DNA from 2 places in the Dactylosporangium sp. NPDC000244 genome. Region 1 is predicted to be linked to the other one. Evidence: predicted binding sites of a transcription regulator. Region 1 holds the regulator's gene; the other holds the start of a gene.
The links. The regulator HrcA, encoded in region 1, represses chaperone genes, less so after heat shock. The targets are predictions, from matches to a motif close to GGTTNGCACNCTCNNNNNGAGNGTGCNAACC.
Positions count from the first base shown of each region.

Region 2: a site for HrcA is predicted at 3,436-3,466, ahead of groES (co-chaperone GroES). Genes of this name have one in related genera too.

Region 1 covers NZ_JBEPEH010000035.1:79,224-87,363, reverse strand. Annotated here, with positions in the region: gene ABT369_RS40895 (VldE C-terminal domain-containing protein) at 44-937, opposite strand; gene ABT369_RS40890 (enoyl-CoA hydratase-related protein) at 995-1,771, opposite strand; gene hemW (radical SAM family heme chaperone HemW) at 1,789-2,985, shown strand; gene ABT369_RS40880 (DUF4870 domain-containing protein) at 3,029-3,658, opposite strand; gene hrcA (heat-inducible transcriptional repressor HrcA) at 3,843-4,865, shown strand; gene dnaJ (molecular chaperone DnaJ) at 4,892-6,016, shown strand; gene ABT369_RS40865 (16S rRNA (uracil(1498)-N(3))-methyltransferase) at 6,180-6,878, shown strand; gene ABT369_RS40860 (SDR family NAD(P)-dependent oxidoreductase) at 6,940-7,665, opposite strand; gene ABT369_RS40855 (histidine triad nucleotide-binding protein) at 7,853-8,140, shown strand, end outside.
Region 2 covers NZ_JBEPEH010000008.1:43,529-51,668, forward strand. Annotated here, with positions in the region: gene ABT369_RS12855 (ABC transporter ATP-binding protein) at 1-667, shown strand, start outside; gene ABT369_RS12860 (DUF1707 SHOCT-like domain-containing protein) at 660-932, opposite strand; gene ybaK (Cys-tRNA(Pro) deacylase) at 946-1,425, opposite strand; gene ABT369_RS12870 (hypothetical protein) at 1,443-2,189, shown strand; gene ABT369_RS12875 (class I SAM-dependent methyltransferase) at 2,149-3,354, opposite strand; gene groES (co-chaperone GroES) at 3,550-3,858, shown strand; gene groL (chaperonin GroEL) at 3,954-5,597, shown strand; gene ABT369_RS12890 (molybdopterin-dependent oxidoreductase) at 6,352-7,860, shown strand; partial or broken gene ABT369_RS12895 (WhiB family transcriptional regulator) at 7,993-8,140, opposite strand, start outside.

The sequences.
Region 1 (8,140 bases):
CGAAAGGGCGACAACCCGCTGCTCGCGAGCAACGTCAAGGTCTTCAGTAGACCTCGGCGACGACCCGCTCCCCACCGGGACCGGCGTCGATGCCGCCACGCTCCGTCACGTGCGCCCACGCTCCGCTCGTGGCCGTCCACTGCATGTCGCCGTAGACGACGCGCTTCACCCCGCGCTCCTGGGCGTGGGCGACCAGCCAGTGCGCGTACTGCCAGCCGGTCTTCTTCTCGCCGACCTTCAGGGCCACCCCGACGAGGTTGTTCACGTCCGCGGTCTTGACGCTGCCCCAGTCCAGCTTCAGGTCGGCGCTCAGGGAGCGGGCCGCCTCCGGGCCGCGGCTGGACTCCTCGGTGACCGTGCACGCGACCGCGCCCGGCACCTCGCCGCTGAGGGCGTTGACCATCGTCTCGGACTCGTCGGCCCACTTCTCGTAGGCCTCGGGGTGCGCGCTGCGCTGCACCTGCTGGGCCGCGTCCGTGACCCGCATCTGCTCCCAGCCCTTGACCTTGAGCAGCGCGGTGAAGAACTGCCCGGCCGCGTAGCGCGGGTCGGCGATCTGCTCGGGCTTGCCCCAGCCCTGGCTCGGCCGCTGCTGGAACAGCCCGATCGAGTCCCGGTCGCCGCCGGTCAGGTTCTCCAGCTTCGACTCCTGCCAGGCGGTGGCCAGCGCGACGACCAGGCCGCGGTGCGGGATCTTGCGGGTCAGCCCGACCGCGGTGATGGTGGCCGCGTTGGCCAGCTGCTCGGCGTCGAGCTCGACCTCGGAAGCGTCCCCCGTCGCCCCGACGGCCGCGTTGCCGGCGCTCACCACGCAGGCGCGGCCGGTGGCGACGGTCAGCGGGATGTTCGCGCTGATGCGGTTGATGACGACGTACGCGCACAGCGCCACGGCCACGGCCGCCAGGGCCGCGATCGTCACCAGTCGTCGCGCACGCATGTCCACCTCCCAGTCGTCAGGTCGAACAGCGTACGTGGCAGATACCAGCCGACCCGGTCAGGCGGCGCCGTCGGGTACCCAGTTCGGGTCCCTTTTCTCGCGGAATGCGGCGATTCCTTCGACGCCCTCGGGCGAGCCGAAGTAGGCGACGGACAGCTCGGTCATCGCCCGGATCTCGTCGCGGAAGCTGTCGGATTTCGGCGTCCGTAGCAGCTCCTTGGTGCCGGCGAGGGCCCCGGGGGCGCCCCGGACCAGGTCGCGCACGTAGGCGTCTACCGCGGCGTCGAGCCCGTCGGGGTCCACCGCCGCGGTCACCAGCCCGATGCGCTCGGCCCGGGCCCCGTCGAACGTGGCGCCGGTGAGGAACAGCTCGGCCGCGGCCCGCCGGTCCAGCCGCGGGAGCACTGTGGCCGAGATCACCGCGGGGACCACCCCGATGCGCACCTCGGAGAACGCGAACGTGGCGGTGCTCGCGCACACCGCGATGTCGGCGGCGGCGATCAGCCCCAGGCCGCCGGCCCGGGCCGGCCCCGCGACCCGCGCCACGACCGGCTTGCGGCCCTCCCAGATCGCGGCGAGCACGTCGCCGAGCCTGCTCACCGGCGGTTTGCCCGAGCCGAACGCGGCCGCCGTCTCCTTCAGGTCCGCGCCGGAGCAGAAGACCGGGCCGGTGTGGGTCAGCACGATCGCGCGGACCGACGGGTCGGCGTCGGCCGCGGCCAGCGCCGCGAGCAGTTCCTCGATCAGGGCCGTGGACAGCGCGTTGCGGTTGGGCGGGCTGTCCAGGGTGAGCGTCGCCACGCCCCGTGCGGTTTCCGAGAGCACCAGAGACATGCGGGCACACTAGTGGGATGCCCGGATCACTGCCAGAAGGCGAGCCGATTCCCCGCGACGGTTCGCTGCCCGACGGGGTCGCGGACGCGGCCGGTCGCGAGGGTTTCGGGGTGTACGTCCACGTGCCCTTCTGCGCCACGCGGTGCGGGTACTGCGACTTCAACACCTACACCGCGAGCGAGGGCGTGCTCAGCGCCGGCTACGCCGAGCAGGTGCTCGACGAGCTGGCCCTCGCCGCCAAGGTCGTGCGCCCGCCCCGGGTCGACACCGTCTTCTTCGGCGGCGGCACCCCGACGCTGCTGCCCCCGGCCGAGCTCGGCCGCATCCTGGAGGGCATCGACCGCGCCTGGGGCCTGGCCGCCGACGCCGAGGTGACCACCGAGGCCAACCCCGAGTCCGTCGACCTCGCCGGGCTGCGGCAGCTGCGGGCGGCCGGCTTCAACCGCATCTCCCTCGGCATGCAGTCGGCCGCGCCGCACGTGCTGGCCGTCCTGGACCGCCGGCACACGCCCGGCCGGCCCGCCGCGGCCGCCGCCGAGGCCCGCGCGGCCGGATTCGAGCGGGTCAACCTGGACCTGATCTACGGCACGCCGGGGGAGCGGCCCGAGGACTTCGCGGGGTCCCTCGCGACCGTGGTCGACGCCGGGGTCGACCACGTCAGCGCGTACGCGCTCATCGTCGAGGACGGCACGCGCATGGCCGCCCGGATGCGCCGCGGCGAGCTGCCCTACCCCGACGACGACGTGGCCGCCGACCGCTACCTCGCCGCCGACGAGGCCCTGCACGCCGCGGGCTTTACGTGGTACGAGGTCTCGAACTGGTCGAAGGACTCGCCGTGCCGGCACAACGAGCTGTACTGGCGCGGCGGGGACTGGTGGGGGCTCGGGCCGGGCGCGCACAGCCACGTCGGCGGGGTGCGCTGGTGGAACGTGAAGCACCCGCACACCTATGCCGCGCGGCTCGCGGACTCCGCGTCGCCGGGGCAGGCCCGGGAGGTACTGACGCCGGACGAGCGGCACCTGGAGGACGTGCTGCTGCGCATCCGGCTCGCGGACGGCCTGCCGCTGGAGGTGCTCGACGCCGCCGGGCTCGCGGGCGCGCGCGACTGCCTCGCCGACGGGCAGCTGGACCCGGACGCGTTCGCGGCGGGCCGCGCGGTGCTCACGCTGCGTGGCCGTCTGCTGGCCGATGGCGTGGCCCGGGCGCTGACGTAAGAAGGGGCGGCCCGATGGGCCGCCCCTTCTGGAAAACTGGGTCCTACTTGAGGAAGCGGAACGTCATCGGGTAGCGGTACAGCTCCCCGTTGTTCGCCTTCATGCCACCGAGGATGGCGAAGACGATGATGACGATCCACACCAGGAACGGCAGGAAGAACAGGATCCCGAACGAGCAGATCGAGACGATGACCGCCACGATCATGGCGATGCCCCACGTGATCTGGAAGTTCAGGGCCTCGTTCGCGTGGGCCTTGACGGTCGGCGACTCGTTGCCCTTCGCCAGGAGCGCGACGAGCGGGGCGATGAAGCCGACGACGATTCCGCCGAAGTGGGCGATGAGCGCCCACGTCTTCTCGTCGCTGTTGGCGTAGCCGGCCGGCGCGCCGGGCTGCCCGTAGGCGCCGGGCTGCTGGTAACCGGGCTGCTGGTACCCACCCGGCTGCTGGTAGCCGCCGGGCTGCTGCTGCTGATAGCCGGGCTGCTGGTAACCCGGCTGCTGGTAGCCGGACTGGTCGTACCCGGCGCCCGACGTGGGCGGGGTGCCATAGGCCCCGCCGCCGCTCGACGGCGGCGGAGCGTACCCACCACCCGACACGGGCGGCTGGGGCGGGTACCCGGAGTTGGGGTCCGACGGCATGCCGTATTCCCCGGGGCGAGGTGGTTCACTCATGGGGGCCACGGTAGGTGCACCGATCAAGTGGCGCCAGCGACACGACATGACTTCTTTTGGACAAGTTTTACCCAGTACAACGGCCGCAGCGTCTATCGTGCGCCAAACGATCATCGCGTGCCCCCGCGCGACTGACGTAGACTGGCACTCACGAGTTGGGAGTGCCAGTCCTCGAGGAGGTGCCATGGGCCTTGACGAGCGGAAGCTCGAAGTGCTTCGTGCCATCGTCGAGGACTACGTCGCCACCCAGGAACCGGTCGGGAGCAAGTCGCTCGTCGAACGGCACAACCTGCGGGTCTCCCCGGCGACCGTCCGCAACGACATGGCGGTGCTGGAGGAGGAGGGATATATCCGACAGCCGCACACCAGTGCGGGCCGGGTGCCCACCGACGCCGGCTATCGCCTCTTCGTCGACAAGCTCTCCCGGGTCAAGCCGCTGAGCCAGGCCGAGCGCCGGGCCATCGAGCGGTTCCTGATCGGGGCGGTCGACCTCGACGACGTGGTCCACCGCACCGTGCGGCTGCTCGCGCAGCTCACCCGGCAGGTGGCCGTGGTGCAGTATCCCAGCCTGTCGCGAGCGAGCGTGCGGCACTTCGAGCTGGTGCCGATCTCCACGACGCGGCTCATGGTGGTGATGATCGCCGAGACCGGCCGCGTCGAGCAGCGCCTGGTCGACCTCCCGGGGCCGATCCTGGCCGACGACGTCACCGAGCTGCGCCGCATGATCAACGAGAAGCTGGTCGGCAAGCGGCTGGCGGACACGCCTCCGCTCGTGGTGGCCCTCGTCGAGGAGACCGCGCCGAGCCTGCGGCCGCCGATGACGACGCTGTCCACCGTCCTGCTGGAGACGCTGGTCGAGCGGTCCGAGGAGCGCATCGCGCTCGCCGGCACCGCCAACCTGGCCCGCGGCGGCCTGCTGGACTTCCAGGGCTCGCTGCGCCCGATCCTCGAGGCGCTCGAGGAGGAGGTCATCCTGCTCAAGCTCTTCGGCGAGGTCGAGCCCAGCATGACCCGGGTGCGCATCGGCGACGAGAACGAGATCGAGGACCTGCGGACCGCGTCGATCGTGGCCACCGGCTACGGACCGGGCACCATGGTGGTCGGGGGGATGGGCGTGCTCGGGCCGACCCGCATGGACTACCCCGCAAACATCGCGACCGTGCGGGCCGTGGCACGCTACGTCGGCGACCTGCTGGCACAGAGTTGACATCTATCTCAGGGGCATAGGACTCAGTGGCGAAGGACTATTACGGGATTCTCGGTGTCAAGCGGGACTCCACAGCCGATGAGATCAAGCGGGCCTACCGGCGGTTGGCCCGCGAGTTCCACCCGGACGTCAATCCCGACCCGGCGGCGCAGGAGAAGTTCAAGGAGATCAACGCGGCCTACGAGGTCCTGTCCGACCCGCGCAAGCGGGAGATGGTCGATCTCGGCGGCGACCCGCTCGCGCCCAGCGGTGGCGGGGGCGGCCCGGCCGGCGGGGCGTTCGTGGGCTTCCAGGACATCATGGACGCTTTCTTCGGCACCCAGTCCGCCCGCGGGCCCCGCCCGCGCGTGCGTCCGGGCGCCGACGCGATCCTGCGGCTCGACCTCGACCTGCACGAGACCGCGTTCGGCGTCGAGGCGCCGATCCAGGTCGACACCGCGATCGTCTGCGGCACCTGCCAGGGCGCCGGCACCGCGGCGGGCACCCACCCGCAGACCTGCGAGATCTGCCAGGGCCGCGGCGAGGTCCAGTCGGTCCAGCGCACGTTCCTCGGCCAGGTCGTCTCGGCCCGCCCCTGCTCGGCCTGCCAGGGCTTCGGCACCGTGATCCCGCACCCGTGCGCGACCTGCGGCGGCGACGGCCGGGTCCGCACCCGCCGCTCGCTCACCGTCAAGATCCCGTCGGGCGTCGAGGACGGCATGCGCATCCGGCTCGCCCAGCAGGGTGAGGTCGGCCCCGGCGGCGGCCCGCCCGGCGACCTCTACGTCGAGATCCACGAGCGCCCGCACGACGTGTACTCGCGCAAGGACGACGACCTGCACTGCCGCGTCACCGTGCCGATGACCGCGGCGGCGCTCGGCACCCGGCTGACCATCAAGACTCTCGACGGCGAGGAGACGGTCGACGTGAAGGCCGGCACCCAGCCGACCTCCACGCTGCGCATCCGCGGCAAGGGCGTGCCCCACCTGCGCGGCGCGGGCCGCGGCGATCTCTACGTCCACCTGGACGTGCGCACGCCGACGCGCCTCGAGCCGGAGCAGGAGCGCCTGCTGCGCGAGTTCGCCCGAAGCCGGGGCGAGGAGGTCGCCGAGCTGTCGAAGCAGGGCGGCTTCTTCTCGCGGATGCGCGACGCGTTCAACGGGCACGCGTGAGCGGTCCGGAGCGGAGCGGAGGGGCCGCTCACCGGGGGTGCAGGGTTTGGCTCGCGTCGCCGGAGCGGAGCGGAGGCGGCGTGAGCGGTCCGGAGCGGAGCGGAGGGGCCGCTCACCGGGGGTGCAGGTTCGGCTTGCGTCGCCGGAGCGGAGCGGAGGCGGCGTGAGCCTGCCGCTTTTTCTGGTTCCAGCGCTGCCTGAGGGGTCGTCTTTCGTACTTGACGGCCCCGAGGGGCATCACGCGGCCGATGTGCAGCGGATCACGCCGGGCGAGGCGCTGCTGCTCGCCGACGGGCGCGGCGGCGTGGCCCGGGCCGTGGTCACCGCGGCGCGCAAGGGTGCCCTGACGCTGGAGCTGGACGAGCCCACCTTCGAGCCCGCGCCCGACCCGGCCCTCACCGTGGTGCAGGGCATCGCGAAGGGGGAGCGGGCCGAGCTCGCCGTACAACTCCTGACCGAGGTCGGCGTCGACCGCATCGTGCCGTGGCAGGCGGCGCGCAGCATCGCGCGCTGGAAGGACGAGCGGCCCCTCGAACGGTGGCGCTCGACCGTGCGCGAGGCGGCCAAGCAGGCCCGCCGCTCGTGGATTCCCGAGGTCGCGCCGGCGTGCACGACGCGGCACCTGGCGCTGTCCGGCACCGTGCTGGTGCTGCATGAGGAGGCCGCGCTGCCCCTGTCGTCGGTGCCGCTGCCCGCGTCCGGGTCGATCACGCTGGTCGTCGGGCCGGAGGGCGGGGTGGCGCCGGAGGAGCTGGACGCGATCGGCGGGACCGCGGTCCGGCTCGGCCGGGAGGTGCTGCGGACCTCGACCGCCGGGGCGGCTGCGGTGGCCGCGTTGTCGGTGCGGCTCGGGCGCTGGTGAGGTCGCCGGCGACGGCGCTGGTGAGGTCGGCGGCGACGCACGCCCTCCGCGGGCGGGCCGGTCAGCGGAAGTAGCTCGCGCCGTTCAGGTCCAGCACGGCGCCCGAGGACCACTCGGCCTGCGGCGACGCCAGGTACAGCACCGCCGCCGCGACCTCCTCCGGTGTCGCGACGCGTCCGAAGGGGCTCTGGGAGCGGATCGCGTCGCCCTCCGGCGAGGCCAGCAGGTCCGCGACCAGGTCGGTGGCCACGAACCCCGGGGCGACCGCCGACACGGCGATGCCCCGCGGCGCGAGCGCCCTCGCGAGGCTCTGGGTCATCGAGTTGAGGGCGGCCTTCGCCGCGCCGTACGCGGGATGGTCCGGCTCCCCGCGGTAGGCTCCCCGCGAGCTGACGTTGACGATCCGCCCGCCCGGGGGCAGGTGCCGGGCCGCGCACCAGCACACGTTCGCGGGGGCCAGGAGGTCGACGGCCAGGGTGTCGCGCCAGGCCGTCTGCCACTGCTCGTACGAGGTCTCGGTGATCTTGTGCTCGAGGTACACGGCGGCGTTGTTGACCACCACGTCCAGGCCGCCGAGGGCTTCGGCGGCGGCGTCGACCATCGCCCGTACGGCATCCGGATCCGCGAGATCGCCCGTCACCACGGCGTGGCCGTCGCCGGGGAGGTCGAGCGGGGCGGGGGCGCGCCGGTGCACGGCGACACGCGCGCCGGTGGACGCGAAGGCGTGCGCGATCGCGGCGCCGATGCCGCGCGCCGCGCCGGTGACGAGGACCCGTTGAGCAGCCATGCGCGCAGCCTAGGCCCCCACTGCTGGTGCCGTGCGCCGCGCCGGGTGGCGGCGGCGTGCTGAGCGGCCGTGTGCGTGCGCCGCGCCGGGTGGCGGCGGCGTGCTGAGCGGCCGTGTGCGTGCGCCGCGCCGGGTGGCGGCGGCGCGCTGAGCAGCCTTGTGCGCGGCCGGCGGCCCCTAGGATGCACTGGTGACGAGTGACTGCCTGTTCTGCCGCATCGTCGCGGGCGAGATTCCGGCGACGGTGGTGCACGAGACCGCCACGACGCTGGCGTTCCGCGACATCGATCCCAAGGCGCCGGTCCACGTGCTGGTGATCCCGAAGGCCCACCACGGCGACGTCTCCGCGCTGGCCGGGGCCGACCCGGGGCTGGCCGGCGAGGTGCTCGCCACGGTCGCGGCCGTGGCCGCGGCCGAGGGGGTCGCCGCGAGCGGGTACCGGCTGATCTTCAACAGCGGCGCCGACGGCGGCCAG
Region 2 (8,140 bases), on a different contig from region 1:
GCACGGCATCGACCTCGCGGTGCGGCCCGGCGAGCGGCTCGCCATGGTCGGCCCCAGCGGCGCCGGCAAGTCCACGCTGGGCCGGCTGCTCGCCGGGATTCACGCGCCGCGGTCGGGGGTGATCGAGCTCGGCGCGGTACCGCTGCAAAATCTGCCCCTCGACGAGCTGCGCGGCCACGTCGCGCTCGTGACCCAGGAGCACCACGTGTTCATGGGCAGCCTGCGCGACAACCTGACCCTGGCCCGCGCGGGCGCGACCGACGCCGAGCTGTGCGCGGCCCTGGCCACCGTCGACGCGCTGGACTGGGCGCTCGCGCTGCCGCAGGGCCTCGACACCGCGTCGCTGTCGCTGTCGCCGGCCCAGGCGCAGCAGCTCGCGCTCGCCCGGCTCGTCCTCGCCGACCCGCACACGCTGGTCCTCGACGAGGCGACGTCGCTCATCGACCCGCGCGCCGCCCGGCACCTGGAGCGGTCGCTGGCCGGGGCGCTGGAGGGCCGGACCGTGATCGCGATCGCGCACCGGCTCTTCTCCGCGCACGACGCCGACCGGGTCGCGGTGGTCGAGGACGGCCGGATCACCGAGCTGGGCAGCCACGACGAGCTGGTCGCGGCCGGGGGCGCCTACGCCGCGCTGTGGCGGTCGTGGCACGGCTCCCGCGCTACTTGAGCAGCGCGTACACGACCGCGAAGACCGCCACCACGGCGATGGCCAGGGCGAAGATCACCAGGAGTTGGCGGTCGTGAGTCTCGGGAGCGGGCTTCGGGGCGAGCGCGGGCAGGTCCACGATCGCGGCGCGCAGATCGTCGAGGGTCTTCGCCGCGTACACGGTCCCGACCCGGTCGGAGAACTCGTCCAGCGACAGGCGGCCCTCTTCGGTGTGCCGCTGCAGCACGCCGATCACGCGCTGCCGGTCCTCGTCCGATGCCCGCACGACGGACATGCTGTCAGTGCGACGCGATCGGCGCCAGGGTCGCGCCGGTGACCTGGACGAGGTCGGCCGGGGCGAGCTCGATCTGCAGGCCGCGGCGGCCGCCGGAGACGTACATCGTGGGGAACCCCTCGGCCGAGGCGTCGATGACGATCGGCAGCCGCGAGCGCTGCCCGACCGGGGAGATCCCGCCGGTGACGTAGCCGGTCGCGCGCTCGGCCGCGGCGGGCTCGGCCATCGCGGCGCGCTTGCCACCGACCGCGGCCGCGAGCGCCTTGAGGTCCAGCGAGGCCGACACCGGCACCACGCCGACGGTCAACTGCCCGTCGACGGTCGTCACCAGCGTCTTGAACAGCCGCGCCGGGTCGACGCCGAGGGCCGCGGCGGCCGCCTCGCCGTAGGAGGAGGCGCGCGGGTCGACCTCGTAGGTGTGCGGGGTGAACGCGATCTTCGAGCGCGTCAGCAGTGCGGTCGCCGGGGTGCCCTTGCTCGCCACTGGCCCACAATAGCGACATGCAGATCGGCTCGGTCCAGTTGTACCTCGGCCACGGCCACCTGTTCCTGGGCGCGACGAGCGGCGTCGACCTGTCGGTGTTCGACGGCGACGGCGCGGTGACCGCGACCGAGCACCATGTCCGCATCGCCGCGCGCCCGCAGGTCGGTCTGGTGCGGGTGCGGCTGTGGCAGGGAGCCGGTCCCCGGGTCGGCAAGCTGGTCTTCGACGGGCCGCTGAAGCTGCCGGACGCCAAGTTCTGCGTGGAGGAGGGCGGGGGGCTCTCGCGGTACGTCACCAAGGTCACCAGCCACAGCCCGCGCGTGCTCATCGCGGTCGACGACCCCGGCCACGCCTCGCGGGTCGAGGTCGTGCTGGACCCCGAGTTCGTGCCCCGCAGCGCGCAGGTGTGGACCGCGGGGGAGCCGCCGTTCCCGAAGCTGACCGTGTCCCCGACCGCGCCCCGGCACCGGGCCGACGCGTTCGCCGACGCCCTGGCCGGGCACGACTTCGCGCGGCGGCGCCTGGCCGCGGCCCTGCTGGTGGTGGCCGAGGAGCGCCGGCAGCGCAACTCCGAGCAGAGCGTGGCCTTCTACGTCAACGACATCGTGGAGTGGCTGCGCTGGCTCAACGACCGCCTCACCTACGAGATGTGCCGCGACACCGGGCGGCACCTGCTCGGCCAGCTCGGCCTGCGCTCGCCCGAGGCGCTGGCCGACGACACGCTCAGCGACCTGCAGCGGCGCCTGGGGCATCCGCTGGTCTGAGGAGTATGGCCGCAGGCTGGTGGTTGATGCGGGTGAGCGCCAGGACGGCGCTTTCGGTCCCCTGGAGTCTGAGCTGCCGGCGCAGGTCCTCCACGTCGTGAGCCGAGCCGCGCTTGAGGATCTGCAGGGCGCCGATGTTCCTGTCTCGCAGCGCCGCGCGCAGCTTCTTGAGCGCGATCGGCAGGGCTTCGGTTATTTCATAGCATTTGGCGAATACTGTGGCGATGGGTGATTTAGTGGTTATGTAGGCTATGGACGCGTCCAGCAGCGTGCCGTCCAGCGTCTCGGCCAGCTCGGCGATCAGGTGCGAGCGCACCACGGCGCCGTCGGGGTCATAGAGGTACGAGCCGATGGGTCCGACCGGGGCTTTCCGGTCCCCGGTGCCCGTGATGTGCGCAACTTGCCCGTCTCGGATGAGTGTCGCCCGCCGCGGGACCTCGGCCAGGGGCCCGCACCAGGCGGCCGCCTCGACCACGTCCCCGTCGACCGACACCCACTCGCCCTCCGCGCCCTCCGGCAGCAGCGCGTGATCGATCCCCGGCGCGAGCTTGAGCACCGTGTGCGGGACCCGGCCCGGGAGCGCGGTGACGAAGTCCCACGGCGGCGAATATGCCCGCGGGTCGAACACCCGCCGCCCGCCCGACGTGCGCCGGGCCGGGTCGCAGAACACCGCGTCGACCGCGACCAGCGGGGTCTCGGTCGCGTCGCGCGCCTCGACGAGCACCTGGTCGGCGAGCCCGAGGGCCTGGACGTTGGCCCGGGCGACGGCGGCCGTGGCGGGGTCGGCGTCCACGGCCAGCACGCGCATCCCGGCCCGGGCGAACGCGATGGTGTCCGCGCCGATCCCGCAGCCCAGGTCGGCCACCCGGGTCGCGCCGGCCGCGGCCAGCCGTTCGGCCCTTCTCCGCGCGACCGCGGCGCGGGTCGCCTGCTCCAGCCCGGCCCGGGTGAAGAACATGACGGCGGCATCGGTACCGAACTTCGCCGCCGCCTTCCGCCGCAGCGCGACCTGGGTCAGCGCCGCCGCGGCGAGCTCGGGCGGCAGACCTTGCGCGCGCAGGGCCGAGGCCGCGGCCAGCGGATCGCCGTCGGGCAGCTCGGACGCGGCCGCCAGCGCGTCCCGCCCGGCCGCCGTGAACAGGGGCTGCACATCCTCGGGGCGCACGTGATCCTTCAAGTCCGGGGTGATTTCGTGGCGTGTCTGGCACTCTAGTTGACGGAGTGCTAGCCACCGGCATAACCTCCGAGTTAGCACTCTCCTGCCGAGGGTGCCAGACATACCCGGCCGGGGCCGGCACCCGCGACGACGGCTTCACCGGGCACTCGATTAGCAAGCTCGATACCCCAGGAGGGTATGCCCGTGACTACCGCGACGCAGGTTGCGATCAAGCCGCTCGAGGACCGCATCCTGGTCCAGGCCAACGAGGCTGAGACGACCACCGCCTCGGGCATCGTCATTCCGGACACCGCGAAGGAGAAGCCCCAGGAGGGCACCGTCATCGCGGTGGGCCCGGGTCGCATCGACGACAAGGGCAACCGGGTGCCGATCGACGTCAAGGTCGGCGACACCGTCATCTACTCGAAGTACGGCGGCACCGAGGTCAAGTACGCCGGCTCGGAGTACCTCGTGCTCTCGGCCCGCGACGTCCTCGCCGTCATCGAGAAGTGACCGTTTTTCACTAGAAGCAGTGGCCACCGCCCCGGACCCGTGCGAACAGGCGCGAGGCAGCCGGGGCGGTGTCGCTTTGAAGGGAATCCACACGCATGGCGAAGATCCTGAGCTTCTCCGACGAGGCGCGCCACCTTCTGGAGCACGGCGTCAACCACCTGGCCGACACGGTCAAGGTCACGCTCGGCCCCCGCGGGCGCAACGTCGTCCTGGACAAGAAGTTCGGCGCCCCGACCATCACCAACGACGGCGTGACGATCGCCAAGGAGATCGAGCTCGCCAACCCCTACGAGAACCTCGGCGCGCAGCTGGTCAAAGAGGTCGCCACCAAGACCAACGACGTCGCGGGTGACGGCACCACCACCGCGACCGTCCTGGCCCAGGCGCTCGTCCGCGAGGGTCTGCGCAACGTGGCCGCCGGCGCCAACCCGGCCGGCGTGAAGCGCGGCATCGACCAGGCCGCGGCCGCGATCGTCAAGGCCCTCAAGGACAAGGCCACCGCGGTCGACAGCCACACCGAGATCGCGCAGGTCGCCACCATCTCCGCCCAGGACGCCACCATCGGCGACCTGATCGCCTCGGCCATGGAGCGCGTCGGCCGCGACGGCGTCATCACGGTGGAGGAGGGCTCGATGCTGACCACCGAGCTCGACGTCACCGAGGGCATGCAGTTCGACAAGGGCTTCGTCTCCCCGCACTTCGTCACCGACGGCGAGGCGCAGGAGGCGGTCCTCGAGGACGCCTACGTCCTCATCACCACGCAGAAGATCTCCGCCATCGAGGAGCTCCTGCCGCTGCTGGAGAAGATCGTCCAGAACAGCAAGCCGCTGCTGATCATCGCCGAGGACGTCGAGGGCCAGGCCCTGTCGACCCTCGTGGTGAACGCCATCCGCAAGACCTTCAAGGTCGTCGCGGTCAAGGCCCCCGGCTTCGGCGAGCGCCGCAAGGCCATGCTGCAGGACATCTCGATCCTGACCGGCGCCGAGCTCGTCGCGCCCGAGCTGGGCTACAAGCTCGAGAACACCGGTCTCGAGCAGCTCGGCACGGCCCGCCGCGTCGTGGTCACCAAGGACCTGACCACGATCGTGGACGGCGGCGGCGAGCAGTCCGAGGTCAGCGGGCGCGTCGACCAGCTCCGCAAGGAGGTCGAGGCCTCCGACAGTGACTGGGACAAGGAGAAGCTGAACGAGCGCATCGCCAAGCTCTCCGGCGGCGTCGCGGTCGTCAAGGCCGGCGCCGCGACCGAGATCGAGATGAAGGAGCGCAAGCACCGCATCGAGGACGCCATCTCGGCGACCAAGGCCGCGGTGCAGGAGGGCATCGTCCCGGGCGGCGGCGCGGCCCTCGCCCAGGTCGCCTCGGTCCTCGACGGCGACCTCGGCCTGACCGGCGACGAGAAGGTCGGCGTGGCGATCGTTCGCAAGGCCCTCGTGGAGCCGCTGCGGTGGATCGCCCAGAACGCGGGCTTCGACGGCTACGTCGTGGTCGGCAAGGTCCAGGCGCTCGACTTCGGCCACGGCCTCGACGCGGCCACGGGCGAGTACGTCGACCTGGTCAAGTCCGGCATCGTCGACCCGGTGAAGGTGACCCACAGCGCGGTGGCCAACGCCGCGTCGATCGCGGGTCTGCTGCTCACCACCGAGAGCCTGATCGTGGAGAAGCCGGAGGCGGCTGAGCCGGCCGCCGGTGGTCACGGCCACGGGCACGGTCACGGGCACTCGCACGGGCCGGGCTTCTGACCGGTTCCGCACTGCACGTTCGACGAGCCCTGGGTTTCGGCCCGGGGCTCGTTGGCGTTTTCGCTTGGTGTTAGCGCGATAAGTCGGGCGCTTCGCGCCGCGACTTATCGGATTTTTCGCCTGTGGGGCGATAAATCTGGTTTAGGGCTTTTGGGGGCGCCTGGCCGTTTCGCTGCCGGGCGTCGGTCATGCGCGCTGGTGGCGTGTGTGGCGCCGGCGGTGGGTGCGGTGCGCGGCGACTGAGATGGCGATGGCGTTCCTATTGAGGTGGTCGTGGCGTCGTTTCGTGCGGCGGGCGGCGTGCGTGGTGCTTGCGGTCCTCGCCGGCCTGTTGAGCAGGTCGAAGCCGGACGCGTCGAGCGGTCCAAGTGAGCGCCATGGTGCTGCGGGCTTGCGAAACGGTGCCGTGGCGAGTGGCCAGCGGCGAGCGGGCCACGCGGATCGAGCCGTCCGAGCGGGTGAGCTGTCCGTGGGGGGCGAGCGGCACGTGGGGGCGAGCGTGCGCTTGGGGCGAGCGGTGCGTGGGGGCGAGCGGTGCGTGCATGGCGCCACGGTTGCCGCGGGGCGTGCGAACGGTGCGGCACCGTGAACCCACAGCGCCGCAGGGCGTGTAACGGTGGCGCGGCTGGCGGCGACGAGCGCGGTCACGTTGGGTGCCGGGCGGAGTGTGCGAACGTCACAGCCGGCTCAGGAAAAGGTTAGGGACCCATTACGCCGCTTGGTGCGGTAGGGATGATCGCCGCATGCTGTAACCGTGCACACTCGAAAGTTCGGTGCGCTCGCCGGCCTCGCCGCCGCGGGCACCGCTCTCGGCGTGGCCGAAGTGGTCGCGATCTTCACCGGCGCGTCCACATCGCCGCTGGTCAGCGTCGGCGGCGTGGTCATCGACAGCGTTCCGGCCAAGGTCAAGGATCTCGCCGTCGAGGTGTTCTACACCTACGACAAGCTTGCGCTCAGCATCGGTACGCTCGTCATCCTCGCGGCCTTCGCGGCGGGCATCGGGATGCTTGCGATCAGGCGGCGCGTGTGGGGGTACGCCGGAATCGCCCTTTTCGGCGTCATCGGGATCGCCGCCGCGCTCAGTCGCCACAACGCGCCCTGGTATGCGTTCGTCCCCACGCTGCTGGGCGCGGCCGCCGGCGCCGGGGTCCTGCACTGGCTGCTCACCCACGAGGCCGGCGACAACGCCACGGCCGAGGAGCGCCGGTGGTTCCTGCGCGCGAGCGGGTACACCCTCCTAGGCGCCGCCATCGTGGGCTTCGCCGGGCGCTGGTGGTCCACCCGGCGCAACGTCGAGGCGGACCGGGCGTCGATCGAGCTGCCCAGCGTCCCGCCGAACACCGTGGCGCCGCTGCCGCCCCAGGCCGACGCGGCCCTGCCCGATCTAGCCCCTTTTGTCACACCGAACAAGGATTTCTACCAGATCGACACCGCGCTGGTCGTGCCGCAGCTCACCACGGAGGACTGGAAGCTGCGCATCCACGGCCGGGTCGAGAAGGAGCTCACGATCAGCTGGAACGAGCTGCTCAAACGGCCGATGATCGAGCGGTACGTCACCCTGGCCTGCGTCTCCAACGAGGTCGGCGGCGGCCTCATCGGCAACGCGAAGTGGCAGGGCGTGCGCATCGCCGACCTGCTGGCCGAGGCGCGGCCCAAGTCCGGCGCCGACCAGGTCGTGAGCCGCTCGATCGACGGGTTCACCGCGGGCACCCCGACGGCGGTGCTCCAGGACGGCCGCGACGCCATGCTCGCCATCGCCATGAACGGCGAGCCGCTGCCCGTCGATCACGGGTTCCCGGTTCGGATGGTGGTGCCGGGCCTGTACGGATATGTCTCCGCCACGAAATGGCTGGTCGAGCTCGAGCTGACCTCGTTCGCCGATTTCGACGCCTATTGGATCAAGCGTGGATGGGCCGCCAAGGGGCCGATCAAGACCGAGTCAAGAATCGACACGCCACGGGACGGGAGCAATCCCAGGGCGGGCGAGATCATGATTGCGGGCGTGGCCTGGGCGCAGCACCGCGGCATTTCCAAGGTCGAAATCCAGGTGGACGGCGGGGCCTGGCAGGTCGCGAGCCTGCTGCCCGTACCGTCGATCGACACCTGGCGGCAGTGGACCCTCAAGTGGCAGGCCACGCCGGGGCGGCACCGCATCACCGTGCGCGCCACCGACAACGGCGGCGACACGCAGACAGACGCCGTGGCGCCGCCGGATCCCGACGGCGCCACGGGGTGGCACTCGATCAATATTGAGGTGAAGTAGCGCCTAGCGCGCCGCGGTGCGCGACCGCGAGTTGCCGGCCGACACCTGCGGGCGCCGCTGCGACGGCACGCCGGGGGCGGGGTGCGTCGGGCCCGGGCGGGCCGGCACGGCGCGCAGCGGCTGCTGGGCGCCCTGGTTCGGCGACGGCGTGGGCGCGGTCGGGCGCAGGCCCAGCTTCGACTCCAGGCGCCCGACATCGACCCGGGAGCGGCGCCGGTCCGCGGCGTCCTCCCAGCCCAGCGCCAGCAGCCGCAGCCGCTCGCCCTCGGTGAAGCCGCCC